2 regions of the Brenneria rubrifaciens genome follow, and region 2 is predicted to be linked to the other one. Evidence: predicted binding sites of a transcription regulator. Region 2 holds the regulator's gene; the other holds the start of a gene.
The links. Region 2 encodes ArgR, which controls arginine synthesis, uptake and breakdown. Its sites were predicted from a motif close to ANTGAATAAAAATACANT; they were not measured.
Positions count from the first base shown of each region.

Region 1 (7,863 bases), 1.1 Mb from region 2:
TCCAGACTGGGCCAAGCGCCTGCAAAGCCAGCCGCAGACGCTCTCCCAATGGCATATTGTGGTGGCGGTTTGGCAACCAGAATAGCAAACGGCGGCCCAAACGCAGCGGGATCGTCAACCGCATTTTAGGAATCAGCTCATCCAGACCGTAGCTCAGCAAAACGCGAATGATGCTGTAAAGGCGAATCAGCTCTCCGGGCATCATCGTGGTGTCTCCAACTTCGTCAGCCGTTCGGACAACCGTTCGGCTGATTTCTCCAGAGCGGCAATTTCATCATGAAGCCAGGTATTTTCAAGTTTACCGGGCGCTAAACGCCACTCTTCCGTAAGCGTCTCTGACAACGCCTGTTGCTGTCTGCACAAGGTACGGCCGAATAAACGCAGTGTTTTTTGCGCCGCCTGACTCAGCCCCTGCGCAACTATGTCGCCAAGATAGGGAGCGAGCCATTCCGCAGGATCAAACTCGGCTAAATCAAGCAGCGCAATAAATTGCTGAGCCACCTGAATATCACCTTCAATCACCAGCTCACCATTGCGCATCAGGACAGACAGATTCTGGCGATCGCGCAGCTTCATCAGCACGGATAAACGCATTTTAAGCAGGCAATCGGCCTGTTCTCCCCACCGGCTGACCACATCAAGACGCTGCTCGTTGAAGATCAGAACCAAAGGCGCATCCAGTTCAGACAACTCGATTTGCAGAGTTTTTCCATGCAGCCGCTGACGCGCCGCTTTCATACTGCGGTCGCGAAACAAAAGCTGATTCAGCACCGTTTCCAGCGAGGCGGTCAGAACAGACGTTATCAGCATTGGCATGTCCAATCAGAATTTAAAACCACGGTGCAACGCGACAATCCCGCCGGTGAGATTGAAGTAATTTACGCTGTCGAAACCGGCGTCGCTCATCATTCCTTTCAACGTCTCCTGATCGGGATGCATACGAATGGACTCCGCCAAATAACGATAGCTACCGGCATCGCTGACCACCAGTTCACCAATTCTGGGCAGAATATGGAACGAGTAGATATCGTAGACCTTGCTTAACGGCTTCAGCGTCGGACTGGAGAATTCCAGCACCAGCAGACGGCCCCCTGGCTTCAGCACGCGGTACATGGAGCGCAGCGCTTTGTTTTTGTCTGTTACGTTACGTAAGCCGAAAGAGATGGTGATACAGTCAAAGAAATCGTCAGGGAACGGCAGCTCTTCCGCATTCGCCTGCACATAACTGATATTATTAATAATGCCTTTGTTGCGTAGCTTCTCCCGCCCCACTTTCAGCATTGAGGCATTAATATCGGCCAGCACCACTTCACCTTCATCGCCTACAATACGGGAGAATTTTGCCGTCAAATCGCCCGTACCGCCCGCAACATCCAGGACACGCTGCCCGCGCCGCACGCCGCTGCACTCGACTGTAAAACGTTTCCAGATGCGATGAATGCCGAAAGACATCAGGTCATTCATTAAATCGTATTTTGCTGCTACAGAATGAAAGACGTCAGCCACCATGACTTCTTTTTCATCTTTGGCGACAGTACGAAAACCAAAGTCGGTCGTTTTCTCCTGCTCATTAGCCATTTTATCCGCCTGCAATTTTAGTCAAATTTCGGATCTGCTTATTCAGTAAAAAGAGTGTAACAGACCCATCTAAAAAGCCCACCGCCTGATGCCTATCGGTTTAAGGGCGATCAAGGCAGATGCCCCGTATCCATACCGTCAGGCGCCGCATCCCGGACCGCGCTTTCATGCGCCGTAGCCTGTTCCGCCAGAGAAGGCGCGATCGAACGTTTGATTTCCACGCCCAGATGACGAAACCCTTCCGCCTGACCGATGAGATTACCACGCCCGGACGAAAGTTTATTCATTGCCTGGCGATAACTGCCCTGCGCTTTATCAAGGCTTTGGCCCAATGTTTCCATGTCGTCCACAAATAAACGCAGTTTATCGTACAGCCGCGACGCCCGTTCAGCGATCTGCTGCGCATTACGACTCTGCTGCTCATAGCGCCACAAGTTATTGATGGTACGCAAAGCGACCAGTAATGTCGTCGGGCTAACCAGCATAATATTGTGCTTGAGCGCTTCGCTGATCAACTCAGGCTGCCTGTCAATCGCCACCAAAAAGGCCGGTTCGACGGGAATAAACATGAGGACATAATCCAGAGAACGCAGGCCCGGCAGTTGCTGATAATCTTTACCGCCCAACATGCGGATATGGCTGCGAACGGAAAGCAAATGTTCATTGAGCGCCGCCAGACGATCGGCGTCATCTTCACTGTTAAAATAGCGCTCGTAGGCCACCAGCGACATTTTGGCATCAATGACCACATCTTTGCCCTGGGGCAGACGTACGATCACATCCGGTTGCATGCGGCCGTTAGCACCGGTTTTGACACTAACCTGGGTCTGGTACTCATGCCCTTCGCGCAAGCCGGAGGCTTCCAACACGCGGCTTAGCACCACTTCGCCCCAGTTACCCTGCGTTTTATTGTCCCCTTTCAGGGCTTTGGTCAGGTTGATGGCTTCACGGGCCATCTGCGCGTTCAACTGTTGCAGGTTGCGGATTTCATGCGCCAGCGTATGCCGCTCACGCGCTTCGGCGCCCAAACTCTCCTGAACCTGACGGCGAAACCCATCAAGCTGTTCACGCAGCGGCATGAGCAGGCGATCCAGACTCTGTTTGTTTTGCTCATCCACTTTGCGGCCGCTGTGTTCAAAAATTCGGTTGGCCAGATTCTCGAACTGCGTGGTCAGGCGCTGTTCGCTGTTTATCAGCAACCGTTGTTTTTCCTCCGCGGCTATACGGGTTTCTTCCAGACGGATGGTGACTTCCCGCAGTTCGGCTTCCTGCGCGCGGTTAATCTCCCGCAGCGTGCGGAGTTCCTGATTTAACTGACCGCACTCGTCACGCAGTTGCCCCAACTGTTGCAGCTTTTCATGACTGGCCGATAACCGGGCATGTACGTCGCGCAGTTCCAGCTCGTTTTGTCGCAGCCGTTGTTCGTCGTGTTGCCGAGCCTGCTGACTCTCGTCCAGCAACGTCTGCGTTTGCCTTAGCGTCTGTTCCAGCAGACGCTGTTCGGTGTCATATCGGGACCATCGCTGCTGTCGCATCAGGCTGGCAATCAGCCACCCCGCCAACAAGCCGACAGCACCGCCACCCAGTCCATAAAATATACTGATATCCACAATACCTCCGCAGGCGTCCGTCACTGTGCGTCAAGGTAAAATGATACTGTATGGATGTCCAGAGACAATTCGGCCTACGGCAACGTTTGGCGATACATTCGGTGAAAAAAAGGGAAAAATGCGAGCAGCATTCAAGGTAACCGCTGCAACAATGCAGGCCGGTACATTCACCGGCCTGAGAACATGGACGGCAGGTTTATTCAGCCAGACGTTGTTTCGCCTCACTAATGGCTTTCGCCACCTGCTGCGGTGACACGCCGCCCTGCGCGGCGCGTTTGTCCAGACAGGACTGCAAAGACAGGATCGGATAGACATCGTCCGCGATAACCGAACTGAACTTCTGCAAATCAGCCAGCGCCAACGCTTCCAGCGCTTTGCCCTGCCGGATGGCTTCCACCACCGCTTCGCCGACGATATGGTGAGCCTCACGGAACGGCACGCCTTTCGCGACCAGATAGTCCGCCAGCTCAGTGGCATTCGCATATCCTTGTTCCGCCGCCTCCTGACAACGCGGACGTTTTACCTGAATGCCTTCCAGCACCAGACCCGCCATCATCAGACAGTCATGCCAGGTATCGAGCGCATCAAACAGGCCCTCCTTGTCTTCCTGCATGTCCTTGTTGTATGCCAGCGGCAGACCTTTCAGCGTCATCATCATCCCGGTCAGCGCACCCTGAACCCGGCCGCATTTGCCGCGAATCAGTTCCAGCGCATCCGGGTTTTTCTTCTGCGGCATCAACGATGAGCCGGACGTCACACGGTCGGAAAGCTCGACGAACGCCGCTTCGCCGCTGTTGAAGAAAATCAGATCTTCGGCAAAGCGCGACAGGTGGATCATGCCGATCGACGCATCAGACAGCAGTTCCAGCACATGGTCGCGATCGGATACCGAATCAAGGCTGTTTCGGGTCGCGGAAGCGAACCCCAGCCAACCGGCCAGTTGTTCACGGTCGATCGGGTAGGCGGTGCCGGCCAGCGCGCCGCAGCCCAACGGGCTGACGTCCAGACGCTTCAGCGTATCTTCCAGACGGCTTTCATCACGGGCCAGCATTTCATGGTAGGCCAGGCACCAGTGGGCGAACGTGACCGGCTGCGCACGTTGCAGGTGGGTGTAACCCGGCATAACCGCGTCCTGATTTTCCCCAGCGGTAGTGACCAGCGCCTGACGCAACTGACGCACCGCCAGCAGCAGTTCGGCAATCTGCGCTTTACACCATAATTTCAGATCCGTTGCGACCTGATCGTTGCGGCTGCGCCCGGTGTGCAGCTTCTTGCCCAGATCGCCGACTTTTTCAATCAGACGCTGCTCGACCCAACTGTGGATGTCTTCCGCATCACTTTGCAGGATGATCTCCGGGTCGGCCCGGACTTCAACCAACAGCGCATTCAATGCCTGTTCCAGTTGCTGCTGTTCCTGTTCGCTGAGCACATTGACCGTCACCAATGCTTTCGACCAGCCAACGGAGCCGATAATGTCCTGCTCCGCCAGGCGGTAATCAAACCGCAGTGAGTCATTGAACTGTTTAAACCGTTGATCTGCTGCCTGACTGAACCGACCGCCCCACAAAGCCATAACCCTTACTCCAAGCATTCAAATAAATACGGTATCGCATCATGCCATACCCAGAAGTGGCTTACGCCGATATACGCGTGCCGATCGCCACGCCGTTGAACAGCGCGGGCAATTGCTCGGCATGACGCCAACTGGCGATGTCCACCGGACGCCCCAGCGCCCGCGCGGCATCCAGCGCAGCGTTGACCTTCACGATCATACCATCGGTGATGATGCCCTGAGCGATCAACTGCTCGGCTTTTTGCGCCGTCATCTCGGCGATACGCTGGCCTTTGCCGTCCAGAATACCGCTGACATCCGACAACAGGATTAAATCCGCGCCCAGCGTTGCGGCCAGCGCGGTGGCGGCCTGATCCGCGTTCACATTCATCAGATCGCCCTGTTCGGTAATCCCGATGGAGCTGACTACCGGCAAATAACCCGCTGACAGCAGCATATTCAACAACACCGGAGAACCCGCCTCCGCTTTACCCACGAAGCCCAACGCCTCATCCAACTGGGTGACGCTGGTGCTGCCGCCGTCCGCCAGACATAAACCGACAGCGTTAATAGCGTGTTTCTTCGCCCAGGACAAGAGCGTTTTATTGGCGGAGCCGGCCAGCGCGCCCGTAATGACGTCAATCTGATCGGCGGGGGTGACGCGCAGGCCATTTTTCTTCACCACCGGCAACGACAGCTTTTTCATCAAATCGTCAACCAGGCATCCGCCGCCATGCACAATCAATAGCGGGCGCTGGTGTTCATGACGGTAGGTAACCAATGCGGCAAACAGGCGCTCCAGCGCCTCTTCGCTATCCAGTAAAACGCCACCGAGTTTGATAATTAACGGGTTCATGATGCTTTCGCGCCTCAGAGTGATGAATTTTTAATCAGAGTAAAGACTGGCTTTCCGGGAAACCAAAACGAATATTCAGGCATTGCACCGCCTGCGCCGAGGCGCCTTTCAGCAGGTTATCCTCCGTGGCGACGACGATCAGATGTTCGCCTTCAACGGAAAAACCAATGTCACAGAATGGCAGACCGACGACAGATTTCAAGGCCGGCACCCCCTTTTCGTACAGACGCACCAGCGGTTTATCATGATAGGCGTTATGGTAAGCCTCTGCGATATCCTGATGCGTTACGCCCGGTTGCAGGCGGCAGGTGATGGTTTCGAGTATACCGCGGGCGAAATTACCGAGATGCGGCGTAAAAATGATTGGCGTTCCAAGGTGGGTTGAAATCTCAGGGGCGTGGCGATGATTGAAAAGACCATAAGGTTGCAGGCTGACTTCACAGAAACTGCTGGTCATGGAAGCCTTACGCCCGGCGCCGCTCACGCCGCTCACGGCGTTGATCACCGGCCATTGCGCCGGATTCAACAACTGACCGTCCAGCAACGGCTTCAACGCCAGTTGCGCAGCGGTGGGATAGCATCCCGGCACCGCAATCAGCTGTGCGTGTTTGATGCTTTCGGCTTTCCATTCGGCCAGACCGTATACGGCTTGAGCCAGCCAGTCGGTATGTTGATGTTCGAATCCGTAGTAGCGGGTATAAAAATCGGCGTCCTGAACGCGGTAGGCGCCAGACAAATCAAAAACGGTGCAGCCTGCCGCCAGGAACTGAGGCGCTAAATCGTGGCTAACCTTGTGATCCGTCGCCAGAAACACCACGTCGACACCTTTGGCGGCTTCAGCAACATGGGTCAACGGCTGTACCGGTAAATCGACAATGCCTTTCAACTGTGGATGCAGATCGGAAATCAATTTTCCGGCATCAACACTTTGCGCTGAAACCGCTAAAGCGGTTATGTTCATCTGTGGGTGACGGTTCAGGTAAAGCGCAAGTTCAGCACCGGTGTAACCGCTTGCACCAACAATCAACGTATTCAGCATAGGGTCCGTATACCTTCTTTTTATCTATGAAACAGGCACAGGGTTCACGAGCGTAAACACGCTGTTCACCCGAGAAGCTAAGCAACGTGGCGCATTCCCCGCCACCGGTATCTTATGGTTTCCTTTTACTCAGCATTATTGTATTTTTATTCAAAAAAAATGCATGAATATTGATACTATCCAAACCAGAGGCTGTCAACAGTGAAGATGAGTTTACCCCCCTTTATTGAGCTATATCGGGCATTAATCGTGACACCGTCCATCAGTGCGACCGATAGCGCTCTCGATCAAAGTAATCAGGCATTAATCAACCTGATGGCGGGCTGGTTTAGTGATTTAGGCTTTCACGTTGAAATTCAACCCGTGCCCGGCACACGGCATAAATTTAATATGCTGGCGCGTATTGGTGAAGGCAAAGGCGGTTTACTGCTGGCCGGGCATACGGATACGGTGCCTTTCGACGACGGACGCTGGACGCGCGATCCCTTCACGCTGACCGAACATGACAATAAGCTGTACGGTTTGGGCACTGCCGATATGAAAGGGTTTTTCGCGTTCATTCTTGATACCCTGCGCGATATCGATCCGGCGAAACTGACCAAACCGCTTTATGTGCTTGCCACCGCCGATGAAGAAACCACCATGGCGGGCGCCAAATACTTCTCTGAGTCCACGCAGATTCGCCCGGACCTCGCCATTATCGGCGAGCCAACCTCACTACAACCCGTCCGCGCCCACAAAGGCCATATGTCCAGCGCCATCCGCATTCAGGGGCAATCCGGCCACTCTAGCGATCCGTCCCGCGGCGTTAACGCCATTGAACTTATGCACGAAGCGATTTCGCATCTGCTGGTGTTGCGTAACATGTTACAGACACGCTATCACAACGCCGCATTCAATATTCCTTATCCCACCATGAACCTGGGGCATATTCACGGCGGGGATGCGTCGAACCGCATCTGTGCCTGCTGTGAGCTGCATATGGACATCCGTCCGCTGCCGGGGCTGACGCTCAGCGACCTGAACGGGTTGCTTTCCGAAACGCTGGCGCCGGTATGCCAGCGCTGGCCGGGCCGGTTGACCATCAGTGAATTACATCCCCCCATTCCCGGCTATGAATGTCCGGCTGACCATCATTTGGTATCGGTAGTGGAAGAATTACTCGGCACGCAGACCGAAGTCGTCAATTACTGCACCGAAGCGCCGTTTATCCAGACGCGGTGCCCGA
Region 1 covers NZ_CP034035.1:3,406,822-3,414,684, forward strand. The annotation lists gene ubiB (ubiquinone biosynthesis regulatory protein kinase UbiB) at 1-205, opposite strand, end outside; gene ubiJ (ubiquinone biosynthesis protein UbiJ) at 202-810, opposite strand; gene ubiE (bifunctional demethylmenaquinone methyltransferase/2-methoxy-6-polyprenyl-1,4-benzoquinol methylase UbiE) at 823-1,578, opposite strand; gene rmuC (DNA recombination protein RmuC) at 1,689-3,188, opposite strand; gene argH (argininosuccinate lyase) at 3,385-4,761, opposite strand; gene argB (acetylglutamate kinase) at 4,823-5,596, opposite strand; gene argC (N-acetyl-gamma-glutamyl-phosphate reductase) at 5,631-6,635, opposite strand; gene argE (acetylornithine deacetylase) at 6,837-7,863, shown strand, end outside.
Region 1: argC (N-acetyl-gamma-glutamyl-phosphate reductase) is a predicted target of ArgR. The motif match lies at 6,773-6,790, and genes of this name have one in related genera.

Region 2 (7,863 bases):
TCCCATCCATCCTCACGCGCGCGTTTGTTCAATCCTTGTCTTGATTTCGGAAGGCCGCCAACGCCAACCAGCTCGCTGGTCGCAAACCACTCTTTTTTCATAGCCTTTCATCCTAATAGTGCTACTCCTAACAAAATCAACTTATTTGGAAATTAATTGGGAGTATTTTAGAAAAATAATGCTATATTATTTCCAAATAATAATGTCATGTTAGTTTGGCATATAACTAACACGCGTTATTTATACCACTAATACACAGTCGTCTTATAGCAAATAAGGGAAGGATTATGAGTTTAAGGAAACAAGACTGGCACCACGCTGATATCATTGCTGCTTTGCGCAAGAAAGGCACGACGCTGGCGGCGGTATCACGTGCTGCCGGGTTGAGTTCATCAACACTCGCTAATGCGCTATCACGGCCCTGGCCTAAGGGTGAATGGCTCATTGCCGATGCATTGGGAATTCATCCATCAGAAATTTGGCCTAGTCGATATTACGATCCCGAAACCAATCAGCTTATTGATAGAAAAAAATTAATCCGCCCCAATTAAATAAAAAAACCGGAGATACAAATCTCCGGCCTCACGCTTACATGGATATTAAATCCAGGGTGTGTGTCATCAGCTATTGATGAATGACTCGCCCAATGCAATATCCTGATTCAACGTATCCAGCATATTCTTCAGTGCTTGCTGTTCAAAAGCACTCAGCGTACCAATAGACTTACGCTCAACAATGCCATCTTTACCTAGCAGGACGGGCTGTGCAAAGAAGCGCGCATACTCGCCGTCGCTTTCAACGTATGCACATTCCACCACCCCACTTTCACCTTGCAATGCACGAACCAGAGACAGACCGAAACATGCAGCCGCCTGCCCCATGGACAATGTGGCCGATCCGCCACCGGCTTTTGCTTCTACGACCTCCGTACCCGCGTTCTGGATACGAGTTGTCAGACCGGCGACTTCCTGTTCACTGAAGCTCACACCAGGAATTTGCGACAGCAAAGGCAGAATCGTTACGCCAGAGTGCCCGCCGATAACAGGAACATCGATATCCTGCGGCTGTTTGCCTTTCAGTTCAGCCACAAAGGTATTGGAACGAATGATATCCAGCGTGGTTACGCCAAACAGTTTGTTCTGGTCGTACACGCCCGCCCTCTTCAACACTTCGGCGGCGATAGCGACAGTCGTATTCACAGGGTTGGTGATAATACCAATGCAAGCTTTAGGACATGTACTGGCAATTTGTTCAACCAGATTACGTACAATCCCGGCATTCACATTGAACAGATCTGAACGATCCATGCCCGGCTTACGGGCTACCCCCGCAGAGATAAGCACGATATCCGCGCCTGCCAGCGCTGGTTTGGCGTTTTCACCACTATATCCTTTGACTTTCACCGCAGTGGGAATATGGCTAAGATCAACAGCGACGCCCGGCGTCACCGGCGCAATATCATAAAGAGATAATTCTGAACCTGAAGGAAGCTGGGTTTTGAGGAGGAGTGCGAGGGCTTGACCAATACCACCTGCTGCACCGAGAACTGCAACTTTCATCCTAAACTCCTTATTATCGTAAAATACAAAAGTGCTGTGAATTTATTTAGTTATAAACACAATGCGAGGAAAAGAGAGTTACACCAGCTACCCACTTCTCAGCATGAGTCGTAAGAAACGAAAAAATGCACTATGTTACTAATAATAAATCAAAAGCGGCAACGTATTTTAAAGGTAAGTAAAGTTAATGGACTTTTGGATTAATAACTCACTGCACATTTACTACTGATTAACTGGACATCTACATTACAACCGTTGACGATATTTAAACACCATCATTTTGATAACATTTTATTTACTTTTATGTGATGAGCGACACATTTCTCAGACCGTCTGCGCAATGTATTTTAATTATCTCATGAAATGATGTCGACTGAGGTCAATCAATGAAGTTATAGGCATTTTTATTGCATAAAAATTCACTTATCTGCATAATGGCAACACCAACAATTATCCTAATCCGGTGCAGAATGCGCAATTCGACAAAACAAGAAGATTTAGTTAAAGCGTTCAAAGCGCTGCTGAAAGAAGAAAAATTTAGTTCTCAAAGTGAAATTGTGCAGGCTTTACAAGATGATGGATTTGAAAATATTAATCAATCCAAAGTCTCACGCATGCTGACTAAATTTGGCGCGGTTCGTACCCGTAACGCCAAAATGGAAATGGTGTACTGTCTGCCAGCGGAATTGGGCGTGCCAACCACGACCAGTCCGTTGAAAAACCTGGTACTGGATGTTGATTACAATGACGCCGTTGTGGTGATCCATACCAGCCCGGGCGCAGCTCAACTGATTGCCCGCCTGCTCGATTCCCTGGGGAAGTCAGAAGGCATTCTGGGCACGATTGCCGGTGATGACACCATATTCACAACACCAGCCAGGGGCTTCAGCGTTAAGCAACTCTACGAAGCGATTCTGGTTTTGTTCGAGCAAGAATTATAACGTGCTTAATCACAGGAAACCGCCGCAGCCCTCCACAATTTTTTTCTAAATCAACGCTGTTACATCATCAGCAACACAGGTTGCTGGTGATAATCGTCTACACGGCAGGCAGTTCAGCCAATGACCAGCGAGGGCGTACAGAAACACTGAGATCGCGGCTTTGTCCATGCTGCAAACGCACAACACCGGCATACGCAATCATCGCGCCGTTATCGGTACAAAATTCAGGCCGTGCATAAAATACCGCACCGCCGCGCTTCGCCATCATTTCCCCCAAACGCTGACGCAGCGTACGGTTGGCACTCACTCCACCGGCTATAACCAGACGTTTGAAGCCGGTTTCATCCAGCGCCCGACGACACTTGATTGACAGCGTGTCCACAACCGCATCTTCAAATGCGCGTGCAATATCCGCACGCGTCTGCTCATTATCAACGTTATTTCGGACGGTATTAGCGGCAAACGTCTTGAGGCCGGAGAAACTGAAATCCAGGCCAGGTCGATCGGTCATTGGCCGCGGGAACGTAAAACGCGAGGCATCGCCAGCCTGCGCCATTTTCGACAACATCGGCCCGCCGGGATAATCCAGCCCCAGCAACTTTGCCGTTTTATCGAATGCCTCCCCCGCCGCATCGTCGATCGACTCGCCGAGCAGTCGATACGCACCAATCCCTGTCACACTAATTAATTGTGTATGACCACCAGAAACTAATAGTGCCACGAACGGAAATTCAGGCGGGTTATCTTCCAGCATCGGCGCTAACAGGTGTCCTTCCATATGATGAACCGGAACCGCAGGCACATTCCAGGCAAACGCCAACGCCCGTCCCACGGTTGCGCCAACCAGCAATGCGCCAACCAACCCAGGGCCTGCGGTATACGCCACACCATCAACATCGCTGGCCTTTAACCCAGCCTCAAGCAACGCCGCCTGGATCAACGGCACGGTTTTGCGCACATGATCGCGTGACGCCAGTTCAGGCACTACGCCACCATAGTCGGCATGCAGTTTTACCTGGCTATAGAGTTGATTGGCGAGTAAACCGGACTGAGTATCATAAATGGCGACCCCGGTTTCATCACAAGATGTTTCGATGCCCAATACACGCATTGCTATTCCCAACTTTTATTACGTAAAAACTCTCGTTTGATGCGGCTTGCTTCATGCCGCAGATAGTCTACCATAAGCGCCCTGGTTTCTACGCTGACGAAGCGCCGGGTATTTTATAGTCGCCACGGCGCTTTACAAAGGCATCCCATTTGCAGTAGAATTCCGCACCATTTTGAAAAGGCTGGCACAAGGCCAGCGGCAAACCGAATTTATTGAGGTGAGAGGCACATGCCGGTAATTAAAGTACGTGAAAACGAGCCGTTCGACGTAGCTCTGCGTCGCTTCAAGCGTTCCTGTGAAAAGGCGGGTGTTTTGGCAGAAGTTCGTCGTCGTGAGTTTTATGAAAAACCGACTACTGAACGCAAACGCGCTAAAGCTTCCGCTGTAAAACGTCATGCGAAGAAACTGGCTCGAGAAAACGCACGCCGCACTCGTCTGTATTAATTTTCAGGAGGTTTTCCTCCATCGCGTGATTAATCCGCAGACTTAGCAGTTGCATACGAAGGCCGTGCTTCCGAAAGGAATGCGCGGCTTGTTGTCGTTTATAAACTGTATTTTATAAGTTAAAAAACAGGGGCTTATGGCTGGACGAATCCCACGCGTATTTATTAATGACCTGCTGGCTCGCACCGACATCGTCGATCTCATCGACGCACGCGTCAAACTGAAAAAGCAGGGCAAAAATCACCATGCGTGCTGCCCGTTTCACCACGAAAAAACCCCTTCATTCACCGTCAACGGTGAGAAACAGTTCTACCACTGCTTTGGCTGTGGCGCACATGGTAACGCAGTCGATTTTTTAATGAATTACGATCGCCTCGAATTCGTTGAAAGCATTGAAGAATTGGCCACCATGCATGGTCTTGAAGTGCCGTATGAAAGCGGTACAGGGCCAACCCAGATTGAACGTCACCAGCGACAAAGTTTATATGCTCTGATGGAACAGATAGGTGCGTTCTATCAACAAACATTAAATCAATCCGTTGGCGCCCCTGCGTTGCAGTATTTACAGCAGAGGGGATTAAGCGCCGAAGTGATTCGCCATTTTGCGATTGGGTTCGCGCCAGCAGGTTGGGATAACGCGTTAAAACGTTTCGGCCGCAATAGCGACGATCGCAGTACATTGAACGATGCGGGCATGTTGGTGACTAACGATCAGGGCCGCACCTACGACCGTTTTCGCGAACGTGTCATGTTTCCTATTCGCGATAAACGCGGGCGGATTATTGCATTCGGAGGCCGGGTATTGGGCGACGGTACGCCAAAATATCTTAACTCGCCCGAAACAGAGATTTTTCATAAAGGCCGTCAGCTCTATGGTCTGTATGAAGCGCAGCAAAACCACCCCGAGCTCAAACGATTACTCGTGGTTGAAGGATATATGGATGTGGTTGCCCTTGCACAGTTTGGTATTGATTATGCGGTCGCCTCTCTGGGGACATCCACCACGGCCGATCACATTCAGTTACTATTTCGTGCCACAGACCAGGTCGTCTGCTGTTATGACGGCGATCGTGCGGGACGTGAGGCAGCCTGGCGTGCGTTGGAAACCGCGCTACCCTATTTGAATGATGGCCGTCAGCTACGCTTTATGTTCCTGCCGGACGGTGAAGATCCCGACACGCTGGTTCGTAAAGAAGGCAAGGACGCTTTTGAACAACGGATGGAGCAGGCATTACCGCTGTCGCAGTTTCTTTTTGAGACGTTGCAGCAGCAGGTGGACATGAGCTCGCCTGACGGACGAACCAAACTCAGCACTCTGGTACTGCCCTTGATTGGTCAGGTTCCCGGGGAGACGTTGCGTTTGTATTTACGTCAGCAGCTTGGCAATAAACTTGGGATTCTGGATGACAGCCAGTTGGACAGGCTGTTACCAAAAGTGGCAGAACAGGCTCCGTCCTATCAGCCACCTCAGCTAAAAGTCACAACTATGCGTATACTTATAGGGCTTTTAGTGCAGAACCCCAGGCTTGCGGCGGAAGTGCCGGAACTGGCTCTGGAAGGTATTGAAGAAAGCAAGATAGCAGGTTTGTCTCTGTTTCAGGATTTGGTGAAAACCTGTAACGCCAGTCCCGGTATGAGCATGGGGCTGTTACTTGAGAAATACAGAGACAGTAAATACCGCAAGCAGCTTGAAACCATGGCTTCCTGGAACCATATGATCGAAGAGGATGAACTGGACGACAAATTCAGAATAAGTCTGGCGGAACTCTACGATCAACTGCTAAAACAGCGTCAGGAAACATTGATTGCCCGTGAGAGAACGCACGGGCTTAACGCCAAAGAAAAAAAAGAACTTTGGTCGTTGCAACTGGCTTTGACCAGAAAAAACTGATTACCGAGGCTTAATTGCCGATAAATAGCAGAGTTGAGCTCTGCAAAGAGCCGCTACAAGGGCCGCGGCGATAAGAAAAATACCCTAATGCTATTGTTGGCGAACTACGCCGACCGACACCAACCCAAATACTCTGAAGTGTGGATACCGTCTTATGGAGCAAAACCCGCAGTCACAGCTAAAGCTGCTTGTCACCCGTGGTAAGGAGCAAGGCTACCTGACCTATGCTGAGGTCAATGACCATCTGCCGGAAGATATCATCGACTCCGACCAGATCGAAGACATCATCCAGATGATTAATGACATGGGCATCCAGGTGATGGAAGAAGCACCGGATGCGGATGATCTGTTGCTGGCAGAAAACACCAATGACGCAGATGAAGATGCGGCAGAGGCTGCTGCTCAAGTGTTATCCAGCGTTGAATCGGAAATCGGCCGCACCACCGATCCGGTGCGCATGTACATGCGTGAAATGGGTACGGTTGAACTGTTGACGCGTGAAGGCGAGATCGATATTGCCAAGCGCATCGAAGATGGTATCAATCAGGTTCAGTGTTCCGTTGCTGAGTATCCAGAAGCGATTACCTACCTGCTGGAACAATATGATCGTGTCGAAGCGGGTGAAAGCCGCCTGTCAGACCTGATTACCGGATTTGTCGATCCGAATGCGGAAGAAGATATCGCGCCTACTGCGACTCATGTCGGCTCTGAGCTTTCGAGCGAAGAAATGGACAATGACGATGATGAGGAAGATGACGATACCGAAGACGATAACAGCATCGATCCTGAGCTGGCCCGTGAGAAATTTACGGAATTGCGTCAGCAATATGAAACGACCCGTCAGATCATCAAAGCCTATGGCCGTAATCATGCAAAAGCGGCACAAGAGATTCTGAATCTTTCGGAAGTTTTCAAGCAGTTCCGTTTAGTTCCTAAACAGTTTGATTTCCTGGTTAACAGCATGCGTTCCATGATGGATCGCGTACGAACTCAGGAACGTCTGATCATGAAGCTGTGCGTTGAACAATGCAAAATGCCGAAGAAAAACTTCGTCACATTGTTCTCCGGCAATGAAACCGATGAAAGTTGGTTCGCCGCCGCGATTGCCATGGCAAAACCCTGGTCAGAGAAACTGCATGATGTAGAAGACGACATCAAGCGCAACTTGCAAAAACTGCGTCAGATCGAAGAAGAAACCGGCTTGACCATTGAGCAGGTCAAGGACATCAACCGTCGTATGTCGATTGGTGAAGCAAAAGCCCGCCGCGCGAAAAAAGAGATGGTTGAAGCAAACTTGCGTCTGGTCATTTCTATCGCCAAGAAATACACCAACCGCGGCTTGCAGTTCCTTGATTTAATTCAGGAGGGTAACATCGGTCTGATGAAAGCGGTAGACAAGTTTGAATACCGTCGTGGTTATAAATTCTCGACGTATGCGACCTGGTGGATTCGTCAGGCGATTACGCGTTCTATCGCCGATCAAGCTCGTACCATCCGTATTCCGGTGCACATGATTGAGACTATCAACAAGCTCAACCGTATTTCACGCCAGATGCTTCAGGAAATGGGCCGTGAACCGACGCCGGAAGAACTGGCTGAACGCATGCTGATGCCGGAAGACAAGATCCGTAAAGTGCTGAAGATCGCTAAAGAACCGATTTCGATGGAAACGCCGATTGGTGATGATGAAGATTCACATTTAGGCGACTTTATCGAAGATACGACGCTGGAGTTACCGCTGGATTCCGCCACTTCGGAAAGCCTGCGTTCTGCAACACACGACGTACTGGCGGGGCTGACCGCGCGTGAAGCGAAAGTACTGCGCATGCGTTTCGGTATCGATATGAATACCGATCACACGCTGGAAGAAGTGGGTAAACAGTTTGACGTAACACGTGAGCGTATTCGTCAGATCGA
Region 2 covers NZ_CP034035.1:475,303-483,165, reverse strand. The annotation lists gene EH207_RS02320 (DNA-binding protein) at 1-101, opposite strand, end outside; gene EH207_RS02315 (helix-turn-helix domain-containing protein) at 288-551, shown strand; gene mdh (malate dehydrogenase) at 621-1,559, opposite strand; gene argR (transcriptional regulator ArgR) at 2,030-2,500, shown strand; gene tsaD (tRNA (adenosine(37)-N6)-threonylcarbamoyltransferase complex transferase subunit TsaD) at 2,598-3,611, opposite strand; gene rpsU (30S ribosomal protein S21) at 3,840-4,055, shown strand; gene dnaG (DNA primase) at 4,192-5,946, shown strand; gene rpoD (RNA polymerase sigma factor RpoD) at 6,101-7,863, shown strand, end outside.